2 regions of the Affinundibacterium danionis genome follow, and region 2 is predicted to be linked to the other one. Evidence: predicted binding sites of a transcription regulator. Region 2 holds the regulator's gene; the other holds the start of a gene.

Region 1 (14,844 bases), on a different contig from region 2:
TTGGGAAAGAAATCATGCTGACATTGCTGGCAGATTAAATTATCACTTTGATCCTTGCAAATCGCGCAGTAGTTGGGTAGCACGGATTGCAGTAATGGTTGCAGTAAATTGCGCCACATTTTGTGATGACTCCCTAAGCGAGATGTATTGCGAAGTGATGCGGTGCCATGCTAATTGGTATGAGAATTTGGTCTGTAATATTGTTTAAGGGGGGAATTAAGTTATTTAAGAGTGGCAGTCAAAGTTGGCCTGCAAGCTAGCGTAATTTAATGTTCACTTTAGTGGCCAAAAATGCCCATTGAAATAGGCTCTGTCAGAATCCGATGCGCACAAGGAGAAACAGGTAAACTACGTGCTTTCCTATTTTTGTCATTGGTGTGACTTTAGCATGCCAATTTTGAATTATGCTCAGCGCGCCTATCCAGTTATCCACCGTCCGTCGTTTGTTTGCAACTCCAGAGCGCTTGCAAGGCTCGCAATTTTTGCGCCGAGAAATTGCAAATCGCATGCGAGAGAAGTTGGAGTTAGTCAAAATCGAAGCGCACGCAGCGTTAGATGCGGGTTGTGGCGACGGTATCGATTTACCTTTGCTTGGCACGCGTTTTCCGCAGGCGCAGATTTTTGGATTAGATGCTTCTTGGTCAGCCTTACGTAGTGGTGCGCAGGCGCAAAGCGGCGCACGTCAGGGATTGCGTCGCATGTTGGGGCAGTGGCTGGTCGATGGCGTTTTAGGGAAATCTGGTTCGTCAGCGCTATCTAATTCTAATGCGCATTTGATTTGCGGAAATTTTGCACAGCCGAGTTTGAAGAAAAATAGTCTAGATGTGTTGTGGTCGAATCTGGCCTTACACTGGCATCCACAGCCCGATTTGGTGCTGGCTGAATGGATGGGGTTGCTGCGCGTCAATGGCTTGGTGATGTTCTCCAGTTTTGGCCCCGACACAATGATAGAGCTACGTCAGGCTTTTTCCAAAATAGATGATTTTCCGCATACTTTGCCCTTTGTCGATATGCATGATTTGGGCGATATGTTAGTGCAAGCGGGTTTTGCTACGCCTGTCATGGATGTCGAAAGAATTACTTTGCGTTATCAAGACGTGAAGCAATTGTTTGCCGACGTGCGGGCATTGGGCGGCAACCCATTATCGACGAGGCGTTCTGGTTTGCTTGGTCGTAACGACTATGCAAAGTTAGTGGCTGAACTGGAGAAAACACGTGGGGCAGACGGTCGCATTCCTTTGAGTTTTGAAATCGTCTTCGGTCATGCATTTAAGCCCCAGCCGAGCAAGTTGGCCACAGGGGAGTCAATTATCCGTTTCGATTTTCCCAAGAGAAATGAAAAGTAAATTGCCATTTTGGCTAATTAATGTATTTATTACTTGGTTTAGGCTTGCGACTTTCCAATACCAGAATTGCCGTTTGTCAATATGATTTTGCGCAGACGAACCATGATTTCTTCTTGATATAGCTCAGCTTTACGCTTTATACTCTCGCAGTTGTGGAAGTTGCAGGCATTTTTTTTGTGCAACTTCTGTTGAAAATTCTAATAGGTTTTTGGGGAAATCATGAAACATGCTATGCGATTAAAGTCGAGAACGCTGGGTGCCTCTTTGGTGCTGGGTGCTTCGCTTTTGGCTGCTGGGATGCCAGCTTGGGCGGTAAAAGATAGCCCAGGTGGTCCTGCCGTCAAGCAGTTAAACCTGCAAACACCCGTGACACAAATCGCGGAGCAGATTTATTCCATCCATAACCTCATGCTGTATATCTGCTTGGCGATTTTCGTTGCAGTATTTGGTGTGATGTTTTATTCCATTTTGAAACATCGTAAATCTTTGGGTCATAAGCCTGCTACTTTCCATGAAAGTACAACGGTAGAGATCTTGTGGACTATCGTACCTTTCTTCATCGTTATTGGTATGGCATTGCCTGCCACTAAAACGGTGGTGGCGATGAAAGATACCGCTAATGCGGATATCACGATCAAAGCCACTGGTATGCAGTGGAAATGGGGTTACGATTACCTCAAAGGCGAAGGCGAAGGTATTTCCTTCTTGTCCACTTTGTCCACGCCACGTACCCAAGTTGGTGCGCCAGGTGTAGCACCTACCGAAGCACGTAATTTGAATTATTTGCTGGAAGTCGACAACGAAGTCGTGGTTCCTGTGAATAAGAAAGTACGTATTATCACGACCGCTAATGACGTGATTCACGGCTGGACTATCCCAGCTTTCGGCGTAAAACAAGATGCGATCCCAGGTTTTGTCCGTGATACTTGGTTCAAAGCTGAGAAGATCGGTACTTATCGCGGTCAATGCGTTGAGTTGTGCGGTAAAGAACATGCTTTCATGCCTATCGTTGTGAAGGTTGTTTCAGACGCAGATTACACAGCATGGGTTGATGGCAAGAAAAAAGAGATGGCTGCGAAAGCTGACGATCCTACTAAAGTTTGGACCGTGGATGAATTGAAACAGCGTGGCGAAAGCGTTTACGCCGCTAATTGCGTTGCTTGTCACCAAGCGAACGGTAAAGGTGTACCAGGTGCATTCCCAGCTTTAGATGGTTCAGCAGTCGTAGCTGGTCCGAAAGCAGCCCAAGTTGATATCTTGTTGAACGGTATTCGTGGCATGCCAGCATGGAAAGCGACTTTGTCAGATACAGAAATTGCAGCGGTAATTACTTATAGCCGTAATAGCTGGTCGAATAAGTCCGCAGAAAATATCGTCCAGCCAGCCGAAGTTTTGGCTGCGCGTAAGTAATTGAACAGGAGATAGAGATGAGTAATACAGTAGCTGATCACGCACACGATCACTCTCATGGTCATGATGACCACGCGCATGATCACCACGATCATCCACATGGCTGGCGTCGTTATTTATTCGCGACTAACCACAAAGATATCGGTAACTTGTATTTGTGGTTCGCATTCACGATGTTGATGGCCGGCGGTGTCATGGCCTTGTTGATTCGTAGTGAATTGTTCCAACCAGGTTTGCAATTGATGCAACCTGAGTTCTTCAATCAGTTAACTACCATGCACGGTTTGGTGATGGTTTTCGGTGCGATTATGCCGGCTTTCGTTGGCTTCGCTAACTGGATGATTCCTTTGCAAATCGGCGCGTCCGATATGGCGTTTGCCCGTATGAATAACTTTTCATTCTGGTTAATGCCACCTGCAGCTATCTTGTTGATGGCTTCTTTCTGGGTGCCAGGCGGCGCGACTGCAGCGGGTTGGACTTTGTACGCGCCATTGTCGACACAAATGGGACCTGGTATGGACATGGCGATTTTCGCTGTGCATATCATGGGTGCTTCTTCCATTATGGGTTCGATCAACATCATTACAACCATCTTAAACATGCGCGCTCCTGGCATGACCTTGATGAAGATGCCAATGTTCTGCTGGACATGGTTGATCACAGCTTACTTGTTGATCGCGGTAATGCCAGTATTGGCAGGCGCGATTACCATGACTTTGACAGATCGTCATTTCGGTACTTCTTTCTTTAACGCTGCTGGTGGCGGTGACCCAGTCATGTACCAACACATTTTCTGGTTCTTCGGACATCCAGAGGTGTACATCATGATTTTGCCAGCGTTTGGTATCGTTTCTCAGATCATTCCAGCATTTGCACGTAAGCCTCTGTTTGGTTATGCGTCTATGGTGTATGCAACTGCTTCTATCGCGATTTTGTCCTTCATCGTGTGGGCGCATCACATGTTTACAACGGGTATGCCAGTGACGGCGCAGTTGTTCTTCATGTACGCAACCATGTTGATTTCTATCCCAACTGGCGTGAAAGTGTTTAACTGGATCGCGACAATGTGGAAAGGTTCGATGACTTTCGAAACGCCTATGTTGTTTGCCGTTGGTTTTATTTTCGTATTCACGATGGGTGGTTTCACCGGTTTGATTTTGGCGGTAACACCAATTGATATCCAGTTGCAAGATACTTACTATGTTGTCGCTCACTTCCACTATGTATTGGTAGCAGGTTCTTTGTTTGCCTTGTTTGCAGGTTTCTACTACTGGGGACCAAAATGGACAGGCTTCATGTACAACGAAACTCGCGGCAAGATCCATTTTTGGTTGTCTTTGATCTTCTTTAATATCACCTTCTTCCCTATGCACTTCTTGGGCTTAGCAGGTATGCCACGTCGTTATGCAGATTACCCAGCACAATTTGCTGACTTTAATATGATTGCTTCAATTGGTGCTTTCGGTTTTGGTTTGATGCAGGTGTACTTCATCTTGTTCGTGGTCATTCCATCGATCAAAGGTGGTAAGCCAGCAGAAGCAAAACCATGGGAAGGTGCCGAAGGTTTGGAATGGACAGTACCAAGTCCAGCACCATTCCATACATTTGAAGAACCGCCAGTTGTCAAATAAATGTTGCGATTGACCCCGATGTAAATCGGGGTCGAAAAATAAAGAACGAAGATAAAAAACAAAAATGAAAAACCAAAAGAAAAGTAATCTCACCACGGCACTAATTTTAGCCTCGGTTGTGCTAGTGTTTTTTATTGGCATTTTTGTTAAGCAGACTTTGTTTCGCTGAGCTTGAATCGGATTAGGCATGTCGGATGAACTAAAGCAAGAAAATAAGCAAGAGAACAAGCAGGAAAATAGGCAAGAGATATCAGAAGTTCAAGTTGAGAATAAAAAACTTAATTTCCTGATGTTGAAGAAATTAGTTGTCATTGCCGTTGTGATGTTTGGTTTTGGCTATGCTTTGATTCCGATTTATAAGCAGATTTGTGAAATTACGGGCATCAATATTTTGACGCCTAAAGATATTTCTGCTGATGCGGTAGTGAATTCGCAAGTAGATAAGAGTCGCTTGGTAACAGTTGAATTTGATGCGAATACACAAGGTCCATGGCGGTTTCGCCCTACTGTGTCGAGCTTGCAAGTTCATCCTGGTGAAATGGCGCAAGTCGTGTACGAGGTTGTGAATAAGCAATCTTATAAAATGGATGCGCAAGCGATTCCTAGCTATGCGCCGCAGCAAGCTGCAGCATTTTTCAAAAAGATGGAGTGTTTCTGTTTTAAGCAGCAGACTCTGGAAGCAAATGAAGCACGTCAAATGCCCGTATCATTTTTTATTGATCCTGCATTGCCAAAAGAAGTAAAGACTATTACTTTGTCTTATACTTTTTTTGAGGTTGGCCTCCAGCCGACGACTGGTAAAACTGGATCATAAGATACGGGCAAGAGATGGATGACTTAAAACAGGCAAGCAAACGCAAAGCCTCATTTTTAGCAACAATGAAGGCGGTGTTGTGGTCGTTTTTGGGCATACGTAAGAGAAGTGCCTATGAAAAGGATGCAGCACAGTTGAATCCAGTTCATGTCATTATTGCAGGTTTGATAGGTGCGGCGATCTTCATTACGATCCTGATTGTGATTGTAAAAAACGTCGTAGCGAAATAAAAAATTAGTGAATTTTAGTTAATAAATTAGTTAATAATTGAGTTTAAAAAATTGTATCGGGAGATGGAAATGAGTTCTCATAACGCTAGTGCACCGCACTATTTCGTGCCAGGTCCTTCACAGTGGCCAGTATTAGGTGGCATTACTTTACTGCTGACTATGCTTGGCGCATCCGCTTGGGTAAATGGCGCAACTTGGGGTGCTTACCTGAATTTCGCAGGTATTCTCCTGACATTAGTCGTTTTGTATAAATGGTTCGGTGATGCTATCGCAGAATCTGAAGGCGGCAAATACAGCGCTCGGATTGATACATCTTTCCGTTGGAGTATGAGCTGGTTCATTTTCTCTGAAGTGATGTTCTTCGGCGCATTCTTCGGTGCCTTGTTTTATGCACGTAGCATCACGATGCCGTGGTTAGCTGATTTGGATCATAAAGTATTGTGGCCTGATTTTGCTGCAGTTTGGGGTGGAGTTGGTCCAGCGGGTACTGTGGAAACATTTAAGACCATGGGACCTTTCCCTATTCCAACGATCAATACAGCGTTGTTGTTGGCGTCAGGTGTTACTTTAACTATTTCTCACCATGCTTTACGTGAAGGTCATCGTGCGAAAACTTCATTTTGGTTGTTTGCGACGATCTTGTTGGGCGCAGTTTTCATGGGCTTCCAAGCTTACGAATACATGCATGCATATAGTGAATTAAATCTGAAATTGACTTCTGGTATTTATGGTTCTACGTTTTATATGTTGACAGGTTTCCATGGTTTCCACGTTACTATGGGTGCGATTATGTTGTCTGTGGTTTTATATCGTCACTTAAAAGGCCATTTCACTCCAGATCATCATTTTGCGTTTGAAGGCGCTGCTTGGTATTGGCACTTTGTTGACGTAGTATGGCTGGGCTTGTATGTTGTTGTGTACTGGTTGTAATGCATTGATTTAATTAAACAAAAAGCCGCACTAAGTGCGGCTTTTTGTTCATACAGAGATACGGTATTAATGAATGCTAATGAATATTAGTGAATGCCAGTCGGCTGTATTAAGCCAAAGTGATGCGCGATCAGAATTAAGATAAACAAACTAACTGAGAAGCCGACACGAAAAGCCAGAGCTTTCACTGTACGGTTGCTCTTACCTTTATCTTTCATTAAGTAGATTAAAGCTGAGCCCAGACTGAACAGTATCAGTAAGAAGGCGATGGCGACCAAGATTTTCATGTGACTCACTTTTTCTGCAAAAGCCTTATTGTAATGCTTAAGTCTATTTTGATCCGTATCTTGCCTTTTGTTGTGACCGCTTTGTTGTGCGCCTTGGGTATTTCTTTGGGAAATTGGCAAACCAGGCGCGCGGAAGAGAAGGAAATTTTGGCGCAGCTCATGCAAGAGCAAATGCAAAAGCCAGCACTGAACTTCACTAAGGACATGTTAGCGACGGACTTGAAAGTATTTCAACGACTTAAATTGCGAGGCCAGTTTGTCAGCAATTGGCCTCTGTATTTGGATAATCGTCCCTTACATGGCACAGTCGGTTTTTATGTCTTGATGCCATTCAAGTTGGAAGATAGCGACGTAAGCATTTTGGTGGCGCGCGGTTGGTTTCAGCGTAATCCGGTAGAACGCACTAAAATGCCGGAGCTTGTCACTGAGCAAGGAATAATAGAACTTGAAGGACTTGTTCGTGATCATTTAGATCGCACCATGCAGCTTGGGCAAAACGAGGCATTGAAGGCTGGTGCGATTGTGCAAGGTTTGTCTTTGGATGATTTGCGCAAGCAAAGTGGTTTAAAAATGATAGATAGAGTGCTTGAGCAAACTTCAGATGCTAACGATGGACTAGTCCGTGACTGGCCTAAGCCTTCTGCTGGTTCTGATAAGCATAGAGCATATGCATTTCAATGGTATGGATTAGCCTTAATGGCCGCCATCTTTTTTGTAGTGACAGGAATTCGTCGTGGAAAACGTAGACAATAGAAAAATCGCAGGTCGTTGGAAATTATTCGCTGTGCTCGCCGTATGCGCTGCACCTATGATCGCATCGTATTTTACTTACTATGTGATTAAGCCTCAGGCAAAAAATAACTATGGAACCATTATAGATCCACGTCAGTACCCTATGCCTGAGCTAACGATGACGAATGAGGAGGGAGCGAAGCCTGCCACCTTAAGCGAATTAAAAGGCAAATGGCTGATGTTGCAAATTGATACGGGAAATTGCGCCGAAGCTTGTCAGCGAAAATTGCTTGAAATGCGGCAATTACGCCTCGCGCAAGGTAAAGCGATGGATAGGATAGAGCGGGTTTGGTTAATTACCGATACTCAAGCGCTTGATGCCCAAATAAAAGCGGGTATTGCAGGTACCCACTTATTGCGTACTGATCGCGCGGCATTAGAGAAATGGTTGCCTACTGAGACTGGCACGCAGATTCAAGATCATATCTATGTGATCGATCCATTGGGTAATTTGATGATGCGTTTCCCTAAGGATGCTGATCCGAATAAAGTTAAAAAAGATATTGGGAAATTGCTCAAGGCCTCAGCCATCGGTTAATTGACTAGTTCTCTTTTTTATCTGTTTGCGCTGCGTTAGTTGCGCTTATCTGGACTTTTTATGTTTATCCAAATCGCTATTTATGGACTATTGATCGCCTTATTTCCCTTGGCGATTGTTTGGGCTTCCAAGGACAGTAATAAATACCGCAAGTTAATTGCGGTGACTTTGTTTCTTACCTTTGATTTGATTATATTTGGCGCGTTTACACGCTTGACTGATTCTGGCTTGGGTTGCCCTGATTGGCCGGGTTGCTACGGTCAAGCAAATCCTTTTCAGGCGCATAACGAGATTAAGGCTGCGGAAGCCTTGATGCCGACCGGGCCGGTAACGGTCATGAAGGCTTGGATAGAAATGATACATCGCTATTTGGCGACCTGTGTTGGCGTCTTGATTACCGCTCAGATGATCATTGCATGGTGGCGTCGTTCTAGCTTGCGTCATTCTCCTTGGTTGGCGACTACCTTGTTTGTCTTAGTGCTGATACAAGGTGCATTTGGCAAATGGACGGTCACTATGAAGTTGCAGCCGATTATTGTGACCATTCATTTATTGCTGGCCTTGACTCTGTTGTCGCTGTTGGTTTGGGCTTGGATGCGAGAATCCCCACCTTTGGTGGTGTCGGTTCAAGCATGGCTACGACGATTGCTACCAATTGTGTTCTTGGTGCTGTTGGCGCAAATTGCTTTAGGCGGCTGGGTTAGCACCAATTATGCGGCATTGGCCTGTCATGATTATCCGTCTTGCAATGGTGAAGTAATACCTGACTTGGATTTTGAGCACGCCTATGTTTTGTGGCGAGAATTGGGTAAAACCGCCAGTGGTGATTACTTGCCGCACTCGGCCTTAGTCACCATACAATGGGTACATCGTAGTTTCGCTTGGATCGTTTTCCTGAGTTTAGGCTTGACAGCATTTCTATGTCGAAAGCATGAGGTTTTGAGGGCGAATAGTAATGCGATTATTGCGGTACTTTTAATGCAATTCTTAAGCGGTGTCGCGACGGTCTATTTTTCTTGGCCCTTAGCGATTGCTGTTTTGCATAATGCGGGTGCTGCCTTACTTGTGCTGTTGCTGAGCATGTTAAACTATCGAGCTCGCGCCAGCACTTAAGCTAGGCATGATTTGAATTCCTAATTGCCATTTCCCCAAAAGCACCACATTTACATGACTAAACCCAGCACTTTGAGTAATCGTTTTTTTCAATACCTCGCTCTGACGAAGCCTAGGGTGACGCAGCTCGCTGTGTTTTGTGCGGTGATTGGCATGTTTTTGGCAACGCCCACTTTGCCAGATTGGAAAATACTCGTCGCCGCAACGATAGGTATTTGGCTACTCGCGGGAGCTGCTTTTGCTGTCAACTGTTTGGTAGAGCGGGAAATTGATGCACGTATGGCGCGCACAGCACGTCGTCCTAGCGCACAAGGCGAATTGAGCACCCAGCAGATTTTGATTTTTTCGGCGTTGATAGGTGGTGCCGGTATGTGGGTGCTCTATGCGCTCGTAAATCCTTTAACAATGTGGCTAACTTTCGTGACCTTTGTTGGCTATGCCGTGATTTATACGATAATTTTGAAGCCTGCAACGCCGCAGAATATCGTGATTGGTGGCTTGTCCGGTGCTATGCCACCAGCACTTGGTTGGGCTGCGGTGGCCAATGAAGTGCCTATGCAGGCATGGTTGCTGGTGTTGATTATTTTTGTCTGGACCCCGCCCCATTTTTGGGCCTTAGCTATGTATCGTCGTGATGATTATGCAAAGTCGGGTTTGCCTATGCTTCCTATCACTCATGGTTTGGAATTCACTCGTTTTCATATTTGGCTCTATACCATCGTTTTATTCGCAACTACCTTGTTACCTTACGCTGTCAAGATGAGCGGCCTAATTTATTTGGTCAGCGCGGTTCTTTTAGGCTTGGGTTTCTTATGGTATGCGTGGCGTATTTATCGCCACTATGACGATGTGTTGGCGCGTAAAACTTTTACCTTTTCTATCGTCTATTTATCTTTGTTGTTCGTTGCGCTCTTAGTCGATCACTACATAAAGCTGTGATATGAAAACTTCTTCTTTAGCTTCACGTTTGCGCTCACCTTTGTCCTCATCTTTGAGTCGTCGCGGATTATTAATTCTGTCTTTGGTGGCGGCATTTAGCCTAGCCGCATGCAATAAGACTGAAACCGCAGAAAAATTTATCAATACCGATTTAACGGGTTTGCCATACGGTAAAGAATTTACCTTGACCGACCAGAATGGTAAAACTCGCACGCTGCAAGACTTCAAAGGCAAAGCGGTCGTTTTGTTCTTTGGTTACACCCAATGTCCAGATGTTTGTCCGACCACGATGTTTGAAATGGCCAAGGTTATGACGCAGTTGGGGCCTTTGGCTGATAGAGTACAAGTGCTCTTTGTCACCGTCGATCCTGAGCGCGATACGCAAGCTTTATTAGCTGCTTATGTTCCTAATTTTGATAAGCGCTTTTTAGGTTTATATGGAGATGCAGCGGCGACCGCTAAAGTGGCTAAGGAGTTTAAGGTGTTTTATCAAAAGAGCGCAGGAACAACACCGGAAAACTACTCCATGGATCACACTGCAGCGAGCTATGTATTTGACCCAGAAGGCCGCATTCGTCTCTACGTTCAATATGGACAAAAGCCAGAAGCCATTGTGCATGATTTAAAGATTTTGCTGAAATAAGTATCCGGTTCAAAATACTCGGAACAAAGAAGTAGCGAAGGATAAAGTAAAAGAAAAAGGCACCCAATCTACATTGAGTGCCTTTTTTAATGCTTACTAACTTTGACAATAGTTGTAAATCTTAAATCTTAAGCATAGCTACTTAAAGAGCTTTTCATTTTTTTCAAAGCAGCGCTTTCGATTTGACGTATGCGTTCTGCTGAAACGCCATATTCATCCGCCAGATCATGTAAAGTCGCGCCAGAGCCATCATCATTTTGTAACCAGCGTGATTCGATAATATGGCGTGAGCGTGGGTCAAGTTTCGCTAATGCGGACTCTAAGCCTTCACTTTGTAAGCGATCATATTGCTGTGCTTCGATAACTTGAGTCGGCTCTTCCGCTTCCGTTTTTAAGTAAGCGATAGGTGCGAATTTCTCATCTTCGTCATCGCTAGAGCCATCCAAAGCGACATCACGACCAGATAAGCGCATTTCCATTTCAATTACGTCTTCGCGCTTAACGTCGAGCTTGCTAGCCAGGCTATCAATTTGTGAAGGTGTCATGGAATCCAGACCTTCTTTGTTTGAACGCAGATTAAAGAATAACTTACGTTGTGCTTTCGTTGTCGCGACTTTCACTAAGCGCCAGTTTTTCAAGATGTATTCATGCATCTCCGCTTTGATCCAATGCATGGCGTAGGACACCAAGCGGACTCCTTGATCAGGGTCGAAGCGTTTGACGGCTTTCATTAAGCCAATATTACCTTCTTGAATCAAATCAGCATGTGGTAAGCCATAACCTAAGTAGCCACGAGCGATGGAGACTACCAGACGCAAGTGCGACATAACTAATTGTTGCGCGGCATTGAGGTCATTATGTAATTTTAATTTTGTCGCGAGGTTAATTTCTTCTTCGTGCGACAACATAGGCAAACGATTGACGGCAGAGATATAGGCATCAATATTGCCCAGCGTGCCAGTGAAACCCAGTGCTAAAGCGGTGCTGTCCGAAGAATGCAAAATGCCTTGTGCTGATGTTTGTGTCATGTTTCCTCCTGATATCAAATCAGATTAATTCCGTAAAGCGGTGCCAAAAATTATTTTCAGGCACTTTCAAGTTCTAATATTAGCACTCAATCGGGATGAGTGCTAATTATCTGTTTATTTAGTCGAATTTCAAGAGGGATGTGTAAAAAATTTAATTTTTTACCGATTATTTGAGATGCTTTTTGATTATCGAAAAGCGCTAATGATCATGTGGTTTAAGAAGCTAAGTATCTGATATCAATGAGGAATTTTCGACAATTGACGTCTGACCGATAAATAAGCGCCGCACAGACCCAAAATCTTACTCATAAGGATTAAACCTAGGCTTGGTAGTAGCCCTAGTGGACTAAGATGAAATTCGGATGCATATAATTTTGCAAATTCAGCGATAGCTTGGTTGAGTGGATGTAAAGATAAGGCGACCAAACCCAATGCCATGCCACCCGCTAGTATGCCAAGCATTGCACCTGTGTAGTAATAGGGTTTATGAATAAAGCTATTAGTCGCGCCTAACATGCGGCTGACACTGATCTCTGCTTGATGTGAGATCACTTGCAAGCGGGTAGCGTTAAACACCACCACGATCACCACAACGGCTAACGTCCCTGCGAGGAATAATAATGCCATCTGCAATACTTGTAATAAAGCTGCTAGACGTTTGACCCACTCAGAGTCAACTTGGACAACATCGACATTATCTAAGCCGCGCAAACTGGCTGTGAGTTGCTCGGCTTTATTGCTATCCGCATTGGCAAGAGACAGTACATAAGCATCGGGTAGTGGATTGCCTCCCAAAGTTGCCAACACTTCCGCGAGGCTATTGGTACCTTCCATGGCGGCTAAGGCTTTATCTTTTGGGACAAATTTTACTTTGGCGCTGACTTTGAGGTCTTTTAGTACATTCCTGATCGGTGCCGCCATCGCTGCGGCATCGGTAGTGGCTAATTCGGGTTTTAAAAATACACTGATCTCGGGCTCGATGGAAAGTTGGGAGGCTACGGGACGTATATTTTCTAAGACGGTCAAACCCGCGATAGGCAACGCGAGCGCAATGGCGACGACCAGTACATTAAACAGAAAATTACCTGGTGCTGCGCGCAAGTGAGTGAGCGCTGCACGCAGGGCGTAGGCATGTTGACGAAACCAGTTAGTCATAATGAGATTTTATCCTTACGAATCTTTTTTAAGCATGTGCCATTGAGGTGAGGGGAGTGGCACCGCTTAGCGCTACAGCAGCCTCGGCAGCCTCAGTTGAAACCGATGGAATTACCGCAGAAGTCCAAGAATCAGTGACTTCGCCTTTGCTTAAATAAATAACCCGATTTGCTTGCTCTAAAAATTGCTCATCGTGACTGGAGATAATGCAAGTCACGCCCGAGCGCTGAAAGGCCTTTAATGCATTGATGACGATCACTGCGTTTTCCCGGTCTAAAAAGGCGGTTGGTTCGTCGGCTAGGATGATCTGTGGGCGATTGACAATGGCACGTGCGATGGCAACACGCTGTTGCTCGCCACCAGATAACGAGAGCGGCGAAGCATCCGCTTTGTCTTGTATATTTAAACGCTCTAATGCTGCGTAGGCTCGGGTTTCCGCATCCGCCATCGATTCGCCCACTACGATCATGGGTAACATCACATTGGCTAATACGCTGCGATCTAGTAACAGACCTTGTCCTTGCAAAATCAGCCCCAGTTTGCGCCGCAGGTAGGGCAGGCTGCCACTTTTCAATTTGCTGATGCTTTGACCATTCATCATGACCATGCCGCTACTTGGTTTTTCCAGACCCGCGATCATTTTGAGTACGGTAGATTTGCCCGCGCCCGAAGGTCCGGCTAAAAAAACCAACTCACCGTCACCAATAGAAAACGAGACATCGCGTAAGGCGTAAATGTCGTTGGTATAGGCTTTCGATACATGTTGAAATTCAATCATTGCGATTTATCTCTCTTTTGACACTGTCATCACTCAGTTATTACTGGGCTAATGCTTAGTTGCTGCTTAGTTACTACTCAATTGAGTAAAGCATCTACAAATTCTTGCGCATTAAAAGCTTGTAAATCTTCAATTTGCTCGCCAACACCGATGAAATACACAGGAATCGGACGAGTTTTAGCAATCGCCGCCAAGACGCCACCTTTGGCGGTGCCGTCTAATTTAGTGATGATCAAACCAGTCAATTGCAATGCATCGTCAAAAGCTTTGACTTGTGCCAAGGCATTTTGTCCGGTATTGCCGTCTATGACCAGCAAGACTTCTTGCGGTGCACCGTCCATGCCTTTGCCAATAACGCGTTTGATTTTCTTGAGTTCTTCCATCAAATGCAATTGAGTTGGTAAGCGTCCTGCGGTATCCACCATGACCACATTGGTACCACGTGCTTTAGCGGAAGCGACGGCGTCAAAGGCGACTGCCGCCGGATCACCAGATTCCTGCGCGATGACGGTAATGTTGTTACGTTCGCCCCAAACCATCAATTGCTCGCGGGCTGCAGCACGGAAAGTATCGCCAGCCGCTAAAACCACCGACTGATTATGTACTTGCATATGTTTAGCCAGTTTGCCGATAGTCGTAGTTTTGCCTGCGCCATTGACGCCAGCAATCATCATGACTAGTGGTTGATGACGACCTAGTTCAAATGGTTTTTGTAAAGGCGTTAACAAGTCGAGTAATAAGCTTTTGAGCGCCGTTTTGACTTGTTCGGCTTCAGTTAATTTTTCTTCTTTGACTTTGCGCTTGAGATGATCCAATAAATGCACGGTGGCTTCGACGCCGGCATCAGAAGTTAATAGAGCGGCTTCTAATTCCTCATACAAATCCTCATCGATTTTGGCACCAACGAACAAAGTCGTTAAATTCGACGAGGTTTTTGCCAAGCCTTGCTTTAAGCGGGCTATCCAAGACAGCTTGGCAGGTGCCGTTTCAGGGACTACCTCGGGTTTTACTTCTTGCGCTGCGGTGACTTGAGGTGACGCATCAACTGCTGCGGTCGTTGGGTTATTGGGTGTCGCGTCGGAAGCTGTTAGTCCGCTCCCCGCATCCTTGACCACTTGGGCGCTCTTGCTGACTTCAGCGTTGGCATCGGTACTGGTATCAGCGCTGCTATTGGTGGAGACTGGCTCGGGTGTTTTTTTTCTGAAAAAGC
Region 2 (14,844 bases):
TAGCGCGCTCAATCGAGTGCTGAAAACTACTGTATTAATTCACAGCTCTTTGCGGGTCAAGGGGGCAAGAATTAATTAAGCGCGCCTTCTACGGAAGGGTATTCATTCCAGTGTAATTTTTCACGTAAGGTGTGGTAATAGTTCCAGCCTTCTGGATGTAGAAAAGTAATGTGGTGCGTGGAACGGCTGATGATGATTTTATCTTTGTGATTTAAGTTAGCAAATGATTGCATATCAAAATTCACGCTAGCATCACGACCCGCCACGATTTCTACGCTGATGACGCTCGTTTCTGGAAGCACAATCGGGCGATTCGACAAAGCATGCGGTGCGATCGGCACCATGGCGATACCGCCTAGGCTAGGATGAAGAATGGGGCCACCGGCCGATAAGGCATACGCAGTCGAGCCAGTCGGTGTTGAAACGATCAATCCATCAGAGCGTTGGTTGTACATAAAATGTTCGTCCACTTCGACCCGTAATTCGATCATGCCGGAGCCTGCGCCGCGCGAGAGGACGATGTCATTGAACGCGACACCGCTAAATATCTGCTCACCCTCGCGCACTACGATTGCCTCTAACATGCAGCGTTGTTCTTCTACATGCTTACCATCCAAAATTTGGGCGACTGCGAGTATCATTTGGTCGCGTGGAATATCGGTAATAAAACCGAGTCGGCCTTGATTAATGCCAATTAAGGGAACGTCATATGGTGCAAGTTGTCGCGCAATGCCTAACATAGTGCCATCACCGCCCAAGACGATGGCGACATCCGCATTGCGTCCGATATCAGCGACCGACATGGCAGGAAATTCGTTGAGCGCTAAATTTTGGGCAGAATCTGTGTCAAACAATACTGAATGTCCAGCTTCAGCCAAAAAATGCGCTAATTCATTTAACGACTCTCCCATGCCCAATGCATTGTATTTACCAATCAAGGCGACGGTTTTGCTGGTCGTTGTCATAGAGAAGCTGCCGAGTTTTCGAGAAGGCTTTAGATTACACTATTCTTTGCGAATTGAATAAGCCCGTATTGCTAAAGCATAGGCTAAAGCGTCTGCTTTGTTGTAGATGCCGGTGTTTTTTAAGAATTCCGTCAAAGCTTGGCGCTGTTGTTTGAGTTCGTTATGTCTTTTTCTAAGCCGATTCTTTCTACGTCACATTCGTCATTTCTACCGCGTGACATCTTGTAAGTCCAAAAAGTAGTAGAACTCAGAATTTTTCTTATACCCCAAAGATTCGTATAAAGCTTGCCCTTTGATATTGTCATGGGCTGTTTCTAGGAACAGGCCCTTCGCGTGAGTGTCGATGGCAAATTGACGAGCTCTATTCATTAGTAGACGCGCTACGCCAGTGCGCCTGCTCGCTTCGGTAACAAACAAGTCGTTTAATATCTATAGTCGTTTTGCTGAGACGGACGAGAAACTAGGATAAAGCTGAACGAAACCTAAACACTGCTTGTTTTCATTTATCGCAAAAAAGAGGATGGACTCTTGTTTTTCCAATCGCTCTCTAAGAAAAGTTTTGGCTAGCGGCAGATCACTGGGCTGTTGATAAAACATACGATAGGCATCGAATAAGGGGGCAATGAGGTCAATGTCACTGATACTGGCTTGTCGTACGGTGCTTGGCATGGTCGTTTATCTTGTGGTGATTGTGCTTTGTTGAGTGCGGTTTTTAGTGAGCACACGTTGAACGTGATGCTGTGCTTTAAATCATTGGTTGAACATTATAAATCGGTATTTGCTTGCTTGAGGACACGCAGGTTTGCTCCAGCGTGATTTAAGATTTACGTATAATTCATTTTTCACTTTAGTTAACTTTATGACTCAATTTGTGATTGCAGGTGCGGGTATTGCTGGTTTGGCTTCTGCTATTTGGCTGACGCGCCAAGGACATCAGGTTAGCGTTTATGAGCAAGTCCCTGATCCTACGCCGGTGGGTGCAGGTTTACTATTGCAGCCTAGCGGGCAGGCGATGTTGCACAAAATGGGATTACTGGAGGCGGTTCGAGAAAAAGCCGCTGTAGTGCATAGTTTGGAAGGTTATACCGGGAATTGGAAAACCTTAGATCTGCATTACCAGTTCGGACAAGCCGATTGGCATGGTTTAGGCATACATAGAGCCAATTTGCATCAGATCTTGTGGCAATGTGCGCAAAGCTTAGGCGTCGCCATTCATTTGGGAAATGGAATTAAAGAATTTAGCCAAACTTCACATGGTGTAAAAATCGAACATCAACAGGGTACAGTGCAAGCGGACGGGCTGATCATAGCCAATGGCACTCGTTCCTCATTACGCGATCAATTGGATATTTCACAAACGCACCAACCTTATCCTTGGGGCGCTTTTTGGGCGGTTTTGGATAGCGCAGATTGGCCATTTCCTCATACCTTGATGCAGCGTTATCGCGGTGCGAACCATATGCTGGGAGTGCTACCGACAGGGATTAATCCTGCCAGCGGTAAGATTTGCTATTCTCTCTTTTGGAGTTTGCCCAAAACCTCATTTGCTGATTTTCGAGAAGCGGGTATGCCGCAATTAATTGCTAGTATCCGTACGATTTGGCCGGAAGTCGCGGAATGGCTAGCGCTTGCACCCGAGACGGCGATTGCGATTGCCGAATATGCGGACATTCGTCTGTCCAGATATCATCAGCAGAATGTGGTGGTACTGGGAGATGCTGCACATGCGATGAGTCCGCAGTTGGGACAGGGCGCGAATATGGCTTTGATTGATGCGATGGTATTGGCGGACTGCGTTGCGCAGGGTGTTGCTCAATGCGTGGCACCGAGTGAACCAGAAAAGATAGAACGATACAATCACAATACTCAAGGTGCACCAGATAAATCCTCTTTAGCGTCAGCGTTTGCTAGTTACTCGCAAAGACGTCGTAAGCATATAGCGTATTACCAGATGGCGAGTCGCATCATGACACCCTTGTATCAATCTCATTATCCGCTTGGGTGGCTGCGTGATATAGGAACTGTCGCTGGACGGCATTTACCTATGATGTATCGACAGTATCTATTGACGCTTTGTGGTGCCAAGCAAGGTATTTTCGATACAAAGGCCGCGATTGCAGATTTGTAAAACAATCAAAAAGTACAAAACAAATGAAAATTAAAGCGCTGATCTTTGATCTGGATGACACTTTATGGCCTGTAGCTCCTGTAATAAGTCAGGCTGAAGCAAGCCTACACGCATGGATGTCAACACAGGTGCCGTCAGTCGTGGCGCAGTATTCAATCGATGCCTTGCGTGAGCGCAGACAGGCACTAATTCCCACGAATCCACGTTTTAGCTATGATTTGTGGGCGCTGCGGCATACTTTGCTACAGCAAGTATTTAGTGAGCACGGAGTGGATGGCAGTTTGGCTGATGAAGCTATGCAAATTTTCTCCGAGGCGCGCAATCGGGTAAATTTTTTTGACGATGTAATGCCAGCGCTCGATGCGTTGAAACAACGTTATATATTAGGTTCTATTTCTAATGGTTTTGCCGATATTACCGCGATAGGATTGAGCCAGTATTTTTCCGTATCTGTGGCGGCGCATCAATTTGGTTGTGCAAAACCAGACCCTAAAATTTTTCTTGCTGTGATTGACTACTTGAAACTTAGTCCCGGTGAGCTCATGTATATTGGTGATGATTTACGTTTGGATGTGCAAGGGGCGCAGCAAGTGGGTATGTCCGCAACTTGGCTTAATCGACGTGGAATCACACTTGAAAATACTGGGCTTAATGTAAAGCCTGATTTAATTGTAAAAGATTTACAAGAGTTGTTGCGAGAGCTCAAATGAATTAAATAAGACTGATGGATTCGTGCAAAAACGATGTGTTTTCGCCTTAGTTAGCCTAAAATAAACCTATGCAACTCGATAATCGCGCTCAAACTTTATTAAAAGCACTGGTAGAACGTTATATTGCCGACGGCCAGCCGGTAGGCTCACGTGAGCTTTCAAAGATTTCTGGCTTGGAGCTATCGCCCGCAACCATACGCAATGTGATGTCTGATCTTGAGGACATGGGTTTTGTCGCAAGTCCACATACGTCTTCTGGACGTATTCCAACCCCGCGCGGATACCGTATCTTTGTCGATCAATTATTAACGGTACAAGATATTGATGAGTCCGTATTAGAAACCGCACTAGGTACGAAATTGCAGTCGTCCATTATCACTGGAATTACTGGATCGCCACAAAAAATTATTTCGAATGCGGCTCAAGTGCTGTCCTCCTTGACGCAATTTGCCGGTGTCGTTATGACTGCCAAGCAGGAGTCTATTTTTAAACAAGTTGAATTCCTGCGTTTATCAGAAAAACGTATTTTATTAGTTATCGTCGCCCCTAATGATGAGGTACATAATCGACTTTTGCTAACCGATGTGGACTACACGCCAGCGCAATTGGTACAGGCTGCTAATTATTTAAATCAACATTTTTCTGGACAGAGTTTTGATCAAGCCCGTCTAAGCATTAATCATGAGCTGCGTGCCTTGCAAGGCGATATGAATCGTTTGATGCAAACGGCGTTGGAAGCAGGCAGTCAAGCTATGGCGGATGACGCAGATGATATGGTGATCTCTGGAGAGCGTAATTTATTAAACGTCAGTGATTTGTCGTCCAATATGAGCTCTTTGCGCAGGCTGTTCGATTTGTTTGAACAAAAGAGTGGTTTAATGCAGCTATTGGATGTGTCTGGCAATGCGTCTGGGGTCAGAATTTTTATTGGTGGTGAATCACAACTAGTGCCGATGGAAGAGATGAGTGTGGTAACCGCGCCATATGAGGTTAATGGACGGGTAGTGGGTACTTTGGGGGTGATTGGTCCGACTCGTATGGCTTATGAGCGGGTAATTCCTATAGTTGATATCACTGCTAAGTTATTATCAAATGCTTTGAATCATTAAACTTTAAGCCTAAGTCTGAATTTAACTCCGAACCTAAGCCAGTTCGACTGTGATTCGATATAAAATCAGAGCAATTTCTTCAAAACTTAAATTTTAAAAAAACTAATCGACGTAATTAAAATGGCAGACAATAAAGACATCTCAGTATTGATTGTTGATGACAACGATATGACACGCGAAACTTTACGTGTGATTTTGCGTCACGATGGTTATAACGTGGTGGGTGAAGCGATGGATGGTGACGGTGCATTGGAAATGGCAACCCGCCTGCATCCTGACATTATCCTGTTAGATGTCGTGATGCCCAAGGTCAGTGGGATCGAGGCGTTGAAGAGTATCAGGATGGTGATGCAAGATGTGCAGGTGCTAATGGTGACTGCAAACAAAGATCAGGAAACCGTGACTGAAGTCGTAAAGAGCGGCATCAGTGGCTACATTATTAAACCATTTAATGCTAAAAAAGTGCTTGATACAGTACAAGTCGTTGCCTTGAAAGTGCGAGCGTCTCGCAGCGGCAAAGCGGTTTAAAATTTCAGTGCATGACCTGTAAAGTAAAAAAGCAAGCTGATTTGGCTTGCTTTTTTGTTGTGTGTTTTAGAGCTTATTATTTTTTATTTTCACAATTGATTTTTGTGCAGTTTCCATAGAGCGCTAGAGAGTGTTCCGCGATCGCAAAACCCCGCTCTTCCGCTACTGCATGCTGGCGCTTTTCAATCTGTTCATCAAAAAATTCTTCGACTCGTCCGCAATCTAAGCAGACTAAATGATCGTGATGCGAACCTTCATTTAATTCGAAAATCGCTTTGCCAGACTCAAAATGATTGCGGTGCAATAAGCCCGCTTGTTCGAATTGGGTCAATACACGATAGACCGTCGCCAAGCCTACATCCATATTTTCAGTCAAGAGTATCTTGTAAACATCCTCGGCCGTTAAGTGGCGCACTGAGCTGTTTTGGAAGATTTCTAGGATTTTGAGACGTGGCAAAGTGGCTTTCAGTCCGCTGGCTTTCAGGTCGGGCGTGTTATTTGTCATGTTTTCAGTCAAAAGAAGGCTAAGTGCTTTATGATATAGGGTTTTAGGGCTAGGTAGAAATTTCTGATATCTTATCTGAAGTTTTACCAGTTCGACATTCTTGCTTGAAAATTTGAGGTAGTTTATGCCATTGAACGTATTTAAGAAATCCCAGCGCAAGTTAGCAGTATTTGGTGCAGTCTCCCTTTTTGCCTTGCTCACTGGCTGTGCTAGCCAAAAGGCGGTGGTGGCAGAAGCGGATGCGAATGCTACAAAAGGTACGCAAATTGTAAAGCCAACTGGTTTCGATAAATTATTTGGTTTCATCTCCCCTTATCGAATTTCTGTACAGCAAGGCAACTTTGTTTCGCAAGAAATGGTGTCTCAATTAAAAGAAGGCATGACTCGCGAACAAGTGCGTTTCTTGCTCGGTACGGCACTGTTGACTGATATGTTTCACGAAGACCGTTGGGATTATCCTTTCCGTATGTTGAAACCGAATGGCGAAGTGATTTCTAGTCGTCTAGCGATTTTCTTCAAATCCAATACCGTAGAGCGTTTTGAAGGCGGCAATTTGCCGACCGAGAAAGAGTATTTGGCGCATATCACTAATTCTGCTATCGCGTCTCGTATTGAGACTATGCCAACTTCTGAAACACCTAAGAAAAAATAAGCCGAGTTAATTATGTTTGGAATGAAAATCGCTGTGGCCGGAGCTTCCGGCCGCATGGGTAAGATGTTGATTGAAACCATCGCAGCAGCTGATGACGCGAGCTTGGTTGGTGCTTTGGATACGCCGCAATCTGCTTTATTAGGCACCGATGCGGGTTTGTCTTTGGGTAAGACGACAGGTGTGTTGATTGAATCAGAATTCGCTAAAGGCTTGGCAGATGCTGAATTTTTGATCGACTTTACCCGCCCAGAAGGTACTTTAGAGCACCTTAAATATTGCGCCGAACACGGTATCAAAATGATTATCGGCACCACTGGTTTTGATGATGCAGGTAAGGCCGCTATCGCAGAAGCCGCCAAAAAAACGGCGATTGTTTTTGCACCTAACATGAGTGTTGGTGTGAACGTTACCTTGAAATTATTGGAAATGGCCGCCAAGAGCTTTTCTCACGGCTACGATATCGAAATTGTGGAAGCGCATCACCGCCACAAGGTTGATGCGCCATCTGGCACTGCGCTCAAAATGGGTGAAGTAATTGCCGACACGCTGGGTCGTGATCTAAAAGAAGTTGGCGTATTTTCGCGCGAGGGTGTAACCGGTGAACGTGATCCATCGTCGATAGGCTTCGCGACCATACGCGGCGGCGATATCGTTGGCGATCACACAGTCTTGTTTGCAGGTATCGGTGAGCGTGTAGAAATTACCCACAAGTCGTCGAGTCGCGTCACTTATGCCCATGGCAGTTTGCGTGCCGCACGTTTTCTCGCTGATAAGACAGTCGGTTTGTATGATATGTATGATGTCTTAGGGCTGAACTAGGTTTGGCGACGTTTAGAAAAAAACGCTGGAAGAACTTATCATGCCTATTACTATCACCCAATACTTGATGCAACTCGATACGCTGGGACGCGCGGTTGCCTTGCTTTTGATTCTAATGTCCCTCGTCAGTTGGTTCACGATTTTTTCTAAAGCTTGGTCATTTTGGCGCATACGTCGTGGTACTTCTGCCTTGCATTTCTTCTGGCAGGCACCCACTATGCAAGACGCCGTGAACTCTTTAGCGGTATCTGACGTCGAGAATATCTATACACCTTTAGCTAAGCAAGGCCTTGCTGCGTCCGATCCTCAAGTTCGTGCTAGGTCCATGATGGCCAATACAGATGCGGCTGACGTTATGACGCGTGTTTTGCGCGAAGAGCTCACGAGCGTTACTGTGCGTTTAGAATCTGGTTTAACCTTATTGGCATCAATCGGTGCGACCGCACCTTTCGTTGGCTTATTGGGTACGGTTTGGGGTATTTATCACGCGTTGACGGCAGTCTCTGGCTCATCGGCGATTCAAATTGATTTGGTGGCGGGGCCGGTGGGTGAGGCCTTGGTGATGACGGGGCTTGGTTTGATGGTGGCGATTCCTGCGGTACTTGCTTATAACGCCTTCAATCGTATCAATCGCATTACCTTTGCTGAATTAGATGGTTTTGCCTTTGATTTGCATGCTTATTTCACTAAGCTCAGTTGAGCACGACTAAGTCAATATGGGATTCGGTCAATTCAAAAGTTTGGGTGGTAATTCAGGCAAGCCGATGACGGCCATGTCGGATATTAATGTCACGCCCATGGTTGATGTCATGTTGGTATTGCTCGTGATTTTTATTATTGCGGCACCCTTGTTGAATCACGCCGTGCGGCTTGAATTGCCATCAGCCCAGGCACAAGCGGTTCCTCAAAGCGTCGAAACCGTGACGCTATCCTTTGATGCACAAGGTGGATTATTTTGGGATGCTGAGTTACTGCAATTAGATGAAGTGGAAAAACGTTTGACGTTGGTCGCTAAGCAAAAAACTCCACCAGAAATTTTATTGCGTGCGGATAAAGCGACCCGCTATGAATTAATCGCCAAAGTAATGGCTGCAGCGCAGAATAATGGATTGAATAAAATAAGTTTTGCAACCGAAGCAAAATCGAACACTCAGCCCGCAAAAACATCCCCGAAGAATACTGCAAAAGCTGCGAAAAACTAAGTAAAAGCGCGCTTTTTCTAAGCGGATTCCCTCATGTCTTCGCGCTTTAGCCTTATAATCTAAGGTTAATGTAGCCTTCACTTTTTACCAATTTTACTTATTTCTTCAATCGAATTGTCATGCAAGAAAAATATAGCCCAGCAGAAGTCGAATTAGCCGCCCAACAGCATTGGACCCAAACAAACGCGTTTAAAACGGTAGAGAACGATCCGCGTTTCCCCAAAGGGAAGTACTACGCTTGCTCGATGCTGCCATATCCATCTGGCAAGCTACACATGGGTCACGTACGTAACTACACGATTAACGACATGCTGGCGCGCCAATTACGTATGAAGGGCTATAACGTCTTGATGCCTATGGGTTGGGATGCGTTCGGTTTGCCAGCGGAAAATGCGGCGATTGCTTACAAAAAATCGCCAGCAGAATGGACTTACGCCAATATCGAAGACATGAAATCGCAAATGCAGCCATTGGGCTTGGCATTTGATTGGTCACGAGAAGTCGCGACCTGCGATCCAGATTACTACCGTTGGAACCAATGGTTGTTTTTGAAGATGTTGGAAAAAGGCATTGCTTACAAAAAAACCCAAGTGGTGAATTGGGACCCGATCGATCAGACTGTATTGGCGAACGAGCAGGTGATTGATGGTCGCGGCTGGCGTTCTGGTGCGATTGTTGAAAAGCGTGAGATTCCAGGTTACTACTTCGGTATTACGCAATACGCTGAAGAGCTGTTGTCCAGTATTGATCAACTCGATGGCTGGCCTGATCAAGTTCGCACCATGCAACGCAACTGGATTGGCAAGAGCGAAGGTGTGCGTTTCGCGTTCAGCCACGAAATTAAAGATGAAACTGGCGCTTTGGTACAAGACGGCAAGATGTACGTTTTCACCACACGTCCTGACACCATCATGGGTGTGACTTTCTGTGCCGTTGCCGCAGAGCATCCCATCGCTACTGTCGCTGCGAAGAATAATGCGAAGCTAGCGGCATTCATCGAAGAATGCAAAGCGGGTGGCACCACAGAAGCGGAAATGGCGACCAAAGAAAAAGAAGGTTTGCCAACAGGTTTATTTGTGACGCATCCATTGACTGGCGAGCAGGTGGAAGTCTGGGTGGGTAACTACGTCTTGATGAGCTATGGCGATGGCGCTGTGATGGGCGTTCCTGCGCATGATGAACGTGATTTCGCGTTCGCGAATAAGTATAAAATTGAGATTAAACCAGTCTATCGTAGCGTTGTAATTAAAGATAAAAACAGAGGCGAAGGACAATCGGTCGAAGATGCAACTGTCGAATTTGACTCGAATGTTTGGCATGACTGGTATGGTGATAAATATGATCTCTCTTTGTCCACAATTAACAGTGGAAAATACAATGATCTTACATTCAAGGAAGCATTCGATGCAGTTGCTGCTGATCTAGCTGAGAAAGGCGTAGGCGAGAAGAAAACCACATGGCGTTTGCGTGATTGGGGCATTTCTCGTCAGCGTTATTGGGGTACACCGATTCCTATCATTCATTGCGATGACTGTGGTGATGTGCCAGTGCCTTACGAAGATTTGCCAGTGGTGTTGCCGACCGAATGTATTCCAGATGGTTCAGGTAATCCATTAAAAACGCATGCAGCTTTCTTGAACGTGCCATGTCCGAAGTGCGGCAAACCTGCGCATCGTGAAACCGACACCATGGATACCTTCGTCGATTCCAGTTGGTACTTCATGCGTTATACCTGCCCTGATGCGACAACGATGGTCGATGAGCGTAACGATTACTGGATGGCGATGGATCAGTACATCGGCGGTGTCGAACACGCGGTCTTGCATTTGTTGTATGCGCGTTTCTGGACGAAAGCCATGCGTGATATGGGCTTGGTGGAAATTGACGAACCATTCAAGAACTTGTTCACGCAAGGTATGTTGTTGAATGAGTCTTACTACCGTGAAGATGCAAGCGGCAAAAAAGTATGGTTCTACCCGAACGAAGTGGAAGTGCAGCATGATGACAAAGGTCGTCCAATTTCCGCTAGTTTGAAGAGCGATGGACAGCCTGTGCAAATGGGTGGCATTGAGAAAATGTCCAAGTCCAAAAACAATGTGGTTGAGCCAAAAGATATTATCAGTCAATTTGGTGCAGATACGGCGCGTTTGTTCACCATGTTCGCAGGCCCACCAGATCAAAGTGCCGCATGGAGCAGCAGCGGTGTGGAAGGCGCATCACGTTATCTCCGTCGTCTGTGGGCGACGGCGTTGAAATTCTCTGCAACGATTGCCGCTGGCGCAACCCCTGCTGCGAACTACGCAGCAGATGTCAAGGCTTTGCGTTTTGAAGTACACAGCACCTTAAAACAGATCGATGGCGATTATGATCGTTTGCAGTACAACACGGTGGTTTCTGGTGCGATGAAATTGTTGAATACAATTGAATCGTTCAAATCAGAAGCAGAAGGTTCAGCCGCCGCAATGCGTGAAGCCTTTGGCATTTTGTTGCGCGCTTTGTATCCTGTTTGTCCGCATATTACGCATGCTTTGTGGAATGAGCTTGGCTATGCGAAAGACCTCGGCAGCATCATCGATGCACCGTGGCCACAAGTCGATGCTGCGGCATTGGTGCAAGATGAAATCGAATTGATGGTGCAAGTGAATGGCAAATTGCGCGGTAGTATCAAGGTCGCGAAAGATGCTGACAAAGCGACGATAGAAGCGGCAGCTGTAGCGAATGAAAGTGCGGCGCGTTTTATCGAAGGTGCACCGAAGAAGATTATTGTTGTGCCGGGTAAGTTGGTGAATATTGTTGTTTGAGTTTGCATAGTATTGCAGACGCAAAGTAAGTGGATGTCCTGTAGATTAGTTCCCTCTCCCGCAAGCGGGAGAGGGTTAGGGTGAGGGGCGTTCAGCAGTGAAAGAGTCGTAAGAAGGCAAATGAATTTGGAAAGCCCCTGTCATTTGTTTTCAATAATTTTATTCGAAGTTGAACCACCCTCATCCCCGACCCTTCTCCCGCTTGCGGGAGAAGGGAGTTTGAAATTCCAAGTTGTTAAGTAGAGTGAAAGCCTCATGAGCATAAAGCGTTCTCTAAAAATTGTTAGTTATATTGTTTTCATCATGGGTCTTAGCGCTTGCGGCTTCGCGTTACGCGGCGCAGTCGCGTTTCCGTTCCAAAGCATTTACGTCGGCTTGCCAGATAGTTCCGCTCTAGGCGGTGAACTCAAACGCAATCTACGTGCGAATGGCAAAACGGAAGTCACTACTCAAGCGACTTCGGCGGATGTGATTTTGGATGTGTTAGGTGAGTCGCGTGATAAGACGATCTTGTCACTGAATAGCCAAGGTCGTGTGCGTGAATTCAATTTACTGTATAACTTAAAATTTCGTTTGCGTGATAAGGCCGGACGTGAAGTATTAGAACCGACCACGATTAGCTTGAAGCGCAATCTCAGTTTTAAAGAAAATGAAGTCCTCGCGAAAGAAGCAGAGGAAGCTTTGTTGTATCGCGACATGCAATCAGAATTAGTACAGCAAATTATGCGTCGTCTCGCCGTTGTGAAGATGGACGCACCTGCTAAAGCAGACTAAGCAGGCTAAGGTTAAAACAGAATATGCAATTACGCTACGACGCTATTGATTCCCATCTCGCCAAAGGTTTGGCGGCGATGTACGTCATCTCTAGCGATGAGCATTTGCTAGTTCAAGAGACCGCTGACAAAATTCGTAAAGTCTCGATAGCACAAGGTTTTTTAGAGCGTGAAATTCTCACGGTGGAACGCTATTTCAAGTGGGGCGAACTGCTCGCTGCAAACCAATCACAATCCTTATTTGGCGATAAAAAACTGATTGATTTGCGTATTCCGACTGGCAAACCTGGCAAAGACGGCGGTGCGGCTTTACAAGAATATGTGCGAGATCTATCGCCCGATAATATCACTTTAATTACCTTGCCCAAACTCGATTGGGCAACGCAAAAAGCAGCTTGGGTGACGACGTTGCAGCAGGTTGCCGTCTATATCGACATCCCTTTAATTGAACGTGTTGCCTTGCCAAATTGGATAGGACAACGATTGGCTGTACAAGGCCAAAGTGCTGATCGTCAAAGCTTGGAGTTTATTGCGGATAGGGTGGAAGGTAACTTACTCGCAGCGCATCAAGAAATTCAAAAACTCGGTTTGCTACATCCACAAGGTAAATTGAGTTTTGACGTGATCCATGACGCCGTTTTAAATGTCGCTCGTTACGATGTATTCAAATTAAACGAAGCGATGTTAGTCGGTGATGTGGCACGCTTGGTCAGAATGTTAGATGGACTCAAAGGTGAGGGCGAAGCGCTACCTTTGGTCTTGTGGGCGATGGCAGAAGAGCTACGCACCTTACTTAAATTAAAATCCGGCGTCGCACAAGGACGCCCATTGGGGGCACTCTTAAAAGAGTACCGTATCTGGGGCCCAAGAGAAAAACTCATGGAACCCGCACTACGTCGCGTGAGTTTGGCGACCCTACAAGCAGCATTACAAGACGCTGCGCAAATCGACAAAATGGTGAAGGGCTTACGTGCACCAAAATTTGCTGGTGATGCTTGGGATGCTTTGTTACATCTCGGTTTGCGAGTAGCAAAAGCAAGTTAACGCTTCGCCAAATCGATTATTTGTCCGCATCGCGTTGTTGCTCATGCTCGCAATATCGGCATATAGGGTGATCTTGTAACACGTGCTCAGCATCTAGCGAAGTATCCCAAAAAGCGAATTTGCGATGCTTCGCGCCAACCAATCAATGATACTAATAGAGTTTAGATTAAACAAAAATGAGTACGGATCTCAATACCTACAATATCCAAGATTACATGCAGACATTGGGTCAGCAGGCTCGCGCCGCTTCACGTGCGATGGCTAAAGCCGATACCGCGACTAAAAATAAAGCTTTGCTGGCAATCGCAACAGCAATCCGTCGTGATGCCGCTTCTTTGCGTGCCGCCAATGAACTCGATCTAGTAGCCGCAAAAACTGCAGGAATGGATCCCGCGATGTTAGATCGACTTGCCTTGAGCGATAAAGCGATTGCCACCATGGCAGAAGGCTTGGAGCAAATTGCGCGTTTGTCTGATCCCATCGGCGAAATCTCGAATATGAAATATCGTCCATCTGGCATACAAGTTGGACAAATGCGCGTGCCGCTAGGTGTGATCGGCATCATTTATGAAGCTCGTCCGAACGTGACGGTGGATGCCGCTGGCTTGTGCATCAAGAGTGGTAACGCGACCATCTTGCGCGGTGGCTCCGAAGCTATTCATTGCAATCGCGCATTAGCGTTACTGGTGAAAGAAGGCTTAGCTGCGGCTGGTTTGCCGGAACAAGCGGTGCAAGTAGTTGATACCACCGACCGCGCAGCGGTTGGTGCCTTGATTACCATGCCAGAATATGTCGATGTAATCGTCCCGCGTGGTGGCAAGAGTTTGATAGAACGCTTGATGCGCGAAGCGACTGTGCCAATGATCAAGCATCTGGATGGTATTTGTCATGTTTATATCGATGATAAAGCGGATATTCAAAAAGCGATCGATATAGGATTTAATGCAAAATGCCATCGTTATGGTACGTGCAATACAATGGAAACTCTATTGGTGGCTGAAGCAATTGCACCGAAGGTTTTGCCCTTGTTAGCCGAGCGTTATTTGACTGAAAAAGTAGAATTGCGTTGTGATGCACAAGCAGCACAAATCCTACACGCTTATCCTCATCTAGCCCAAGTACAAGAAGCTGATTGGTCCACCGAATATTTAGCGCCGATTTTGGCAATTAAAGTCGTCGCGGACATGGCGGAAGCGATCGCACACATCACACAATATTCGTCCAAACACACAGAATCCATCATCACCGAAGACTATAGTCGCGCGATGGCATTTTTGCGTGAAGTCGATTCAGCTTCTGTGATGGTGAATGCATCGACCAGATTTGCGGATGGATTTGAATATGGGCTGGGTGCGGAAATTGGCATTTCTAATGATAAACTGCACGCGCGCGGACCCGTTGGTTTGGAAGGATTGACTTCTTTGAAATACGTGGTCTTTGGTCATGGTGAAGTTCGCCAATAACAGAAATATAGTCAAAAATAAGGTCATCCATGCTCTACGTCAAAGCATTTCATATCGTGTTTATCGCCTCTTGGTTCGCTGGCTTATTTTATTTGCCTCGTATTTTTGTCAATTTGGCGATGGAAAGTCATCAACCTAGCGTTGA

What was found. Region 2 encodes HrcA, which represses chaperone genes, less so after heat shock. Its sites were predicted from a motif close to TTAGCACTCNNNNNNNNNGAGTGCTAA; they were not measured.
Region 1: a site for HrcA is predicted at 11,781-11,807, ahead of rpoH (RNA polymerase sigma factor RpoH). Genes of this name have one in related genera too.

Annotation. Positions count from the first base shown of each region.
Region 1 is NZ_JBHLXJ010000009.1:21,201-36,044, forward strand. It holds gene ACFFJH_RS08375 (ComF family protein) at 1-119, opposite strand, end outside; gene ACFFJH_RS08380 (methyltransferase domain-containing protein) at 405-1,346, shown strand; gene coxB (cytochrome c oxidase subunit II) at 1,566-2,756, shown strand; gene ctaD (cytochrome c oxidase subunit I) at 2,774-4,387, shown strand; gene ACFFJH_RS08395 (cytochrome oxidase small assembly protein) at 4,452-4,556, shown strand; gene ACFFJH_RS08400 (cytochrome c oxidase assembly protein) at 4,575-5,201, shown strand; gene ACFFJH_RS08405 (DUF2970 domain-containing protein) at 5,216-5,431, shown strand; gene ACFFJH_RS08410 (cytochrome c oxidase subunit 3) at 5,501-6,361, shown strand; gene ACFFJH_RS08415 (twin transmembrane helix small protein) at 6,448-6,648, opposite strand; gene ACFFJH_RS08420 (SURF1 family protein) at 6,682-7,401, shown strand; gene ACFFJH_RS08425 (SCO family protein) at 7,457-7,978, shown strand; gene ACFFJH_RS08430 (COX15/CtaA family protein) at 8,039-9,091, shown strand; gene cyoE (heme o synthase) at 9,146-10,030, shown strand; gene ACFFJH_RS08440 (SCO family protein) at 10,032-10,673, shown strand; gene rpoH (RNA polymerase sigma factor RpoH) at 10,802-11,701, opposite strand; gene ACFFJH_RS08450 (cell division protein FtsX) at 11,939-12,856, opposite strand; gene ACFFJH_RS08455 (cell division ATP-binding protein FtsE) at 12,885-13,634, opposite strand; gene ftsY (signal recognition particle-docking protein FtsY) at 13,712-14,844, opposite strand, start outside.
Region 2 is NZ_JBHLXJ010000005.1:32,058-46,901, forward strand. It holds gene ACFFJH_RS05310 (NAD kinase) at 72-965, opposite strand; gene ACFFJH_RS05315 (GNAT family N-acetyltransferase) at 1,173-1,382, opposite strand; gene ACFFJH_RS05320 (FAD-dependent oxidoreductase) at 1,825-3,093, shown strand; gene ACFFJH_RS05325 (HAD family hydrolase) at 3,117-3,803, shown strand; gene hrcA (heat-inducible transcriptional repressor HrcA) at 3,872-4,912, shown strand; gene ACFFJH_RS05335 (response regulator) at 5,033-5,440, shown strand; gene fur (ferric iron uptake transcriptional regulator) at 5,517-5,945, opposite strand; gene ACFFJH_RS05345 (outer membrane protein assembly factor BamE) at 6,070-6,597, shown strand; gene dapB (4-hydroxy-tetrahydrodipicolinate reductase) at 6,610-7,416, shown strand; gene ACFFJH_RS05355 (MotA/TolQ/ExbB proton channel family protein) at 7,457-8,116, shown strand; gene ACFFJH_RS05360 (ExbD/TolR family protein) at 8,133-8,618, shown strand; gene leuS (leucine--tRNA ligase) at 8,738-11,419, shown strand; gene ACFFJH_RS05370 (LPS-assembly lipoprotein LptE) at 11,675-12,193, shown strand; gene holA (DNA polymerase III subunit delta) at 12,217-13,236, shown strand; gene ACFFJH_RS05380 (glutamate-5-semialdehyde dehydrogenase) at 13,413-14,699, shown strand; gene ACFFJH_RS05385 (CopD family protein) at 14,729-14,844, shown strand, end outside.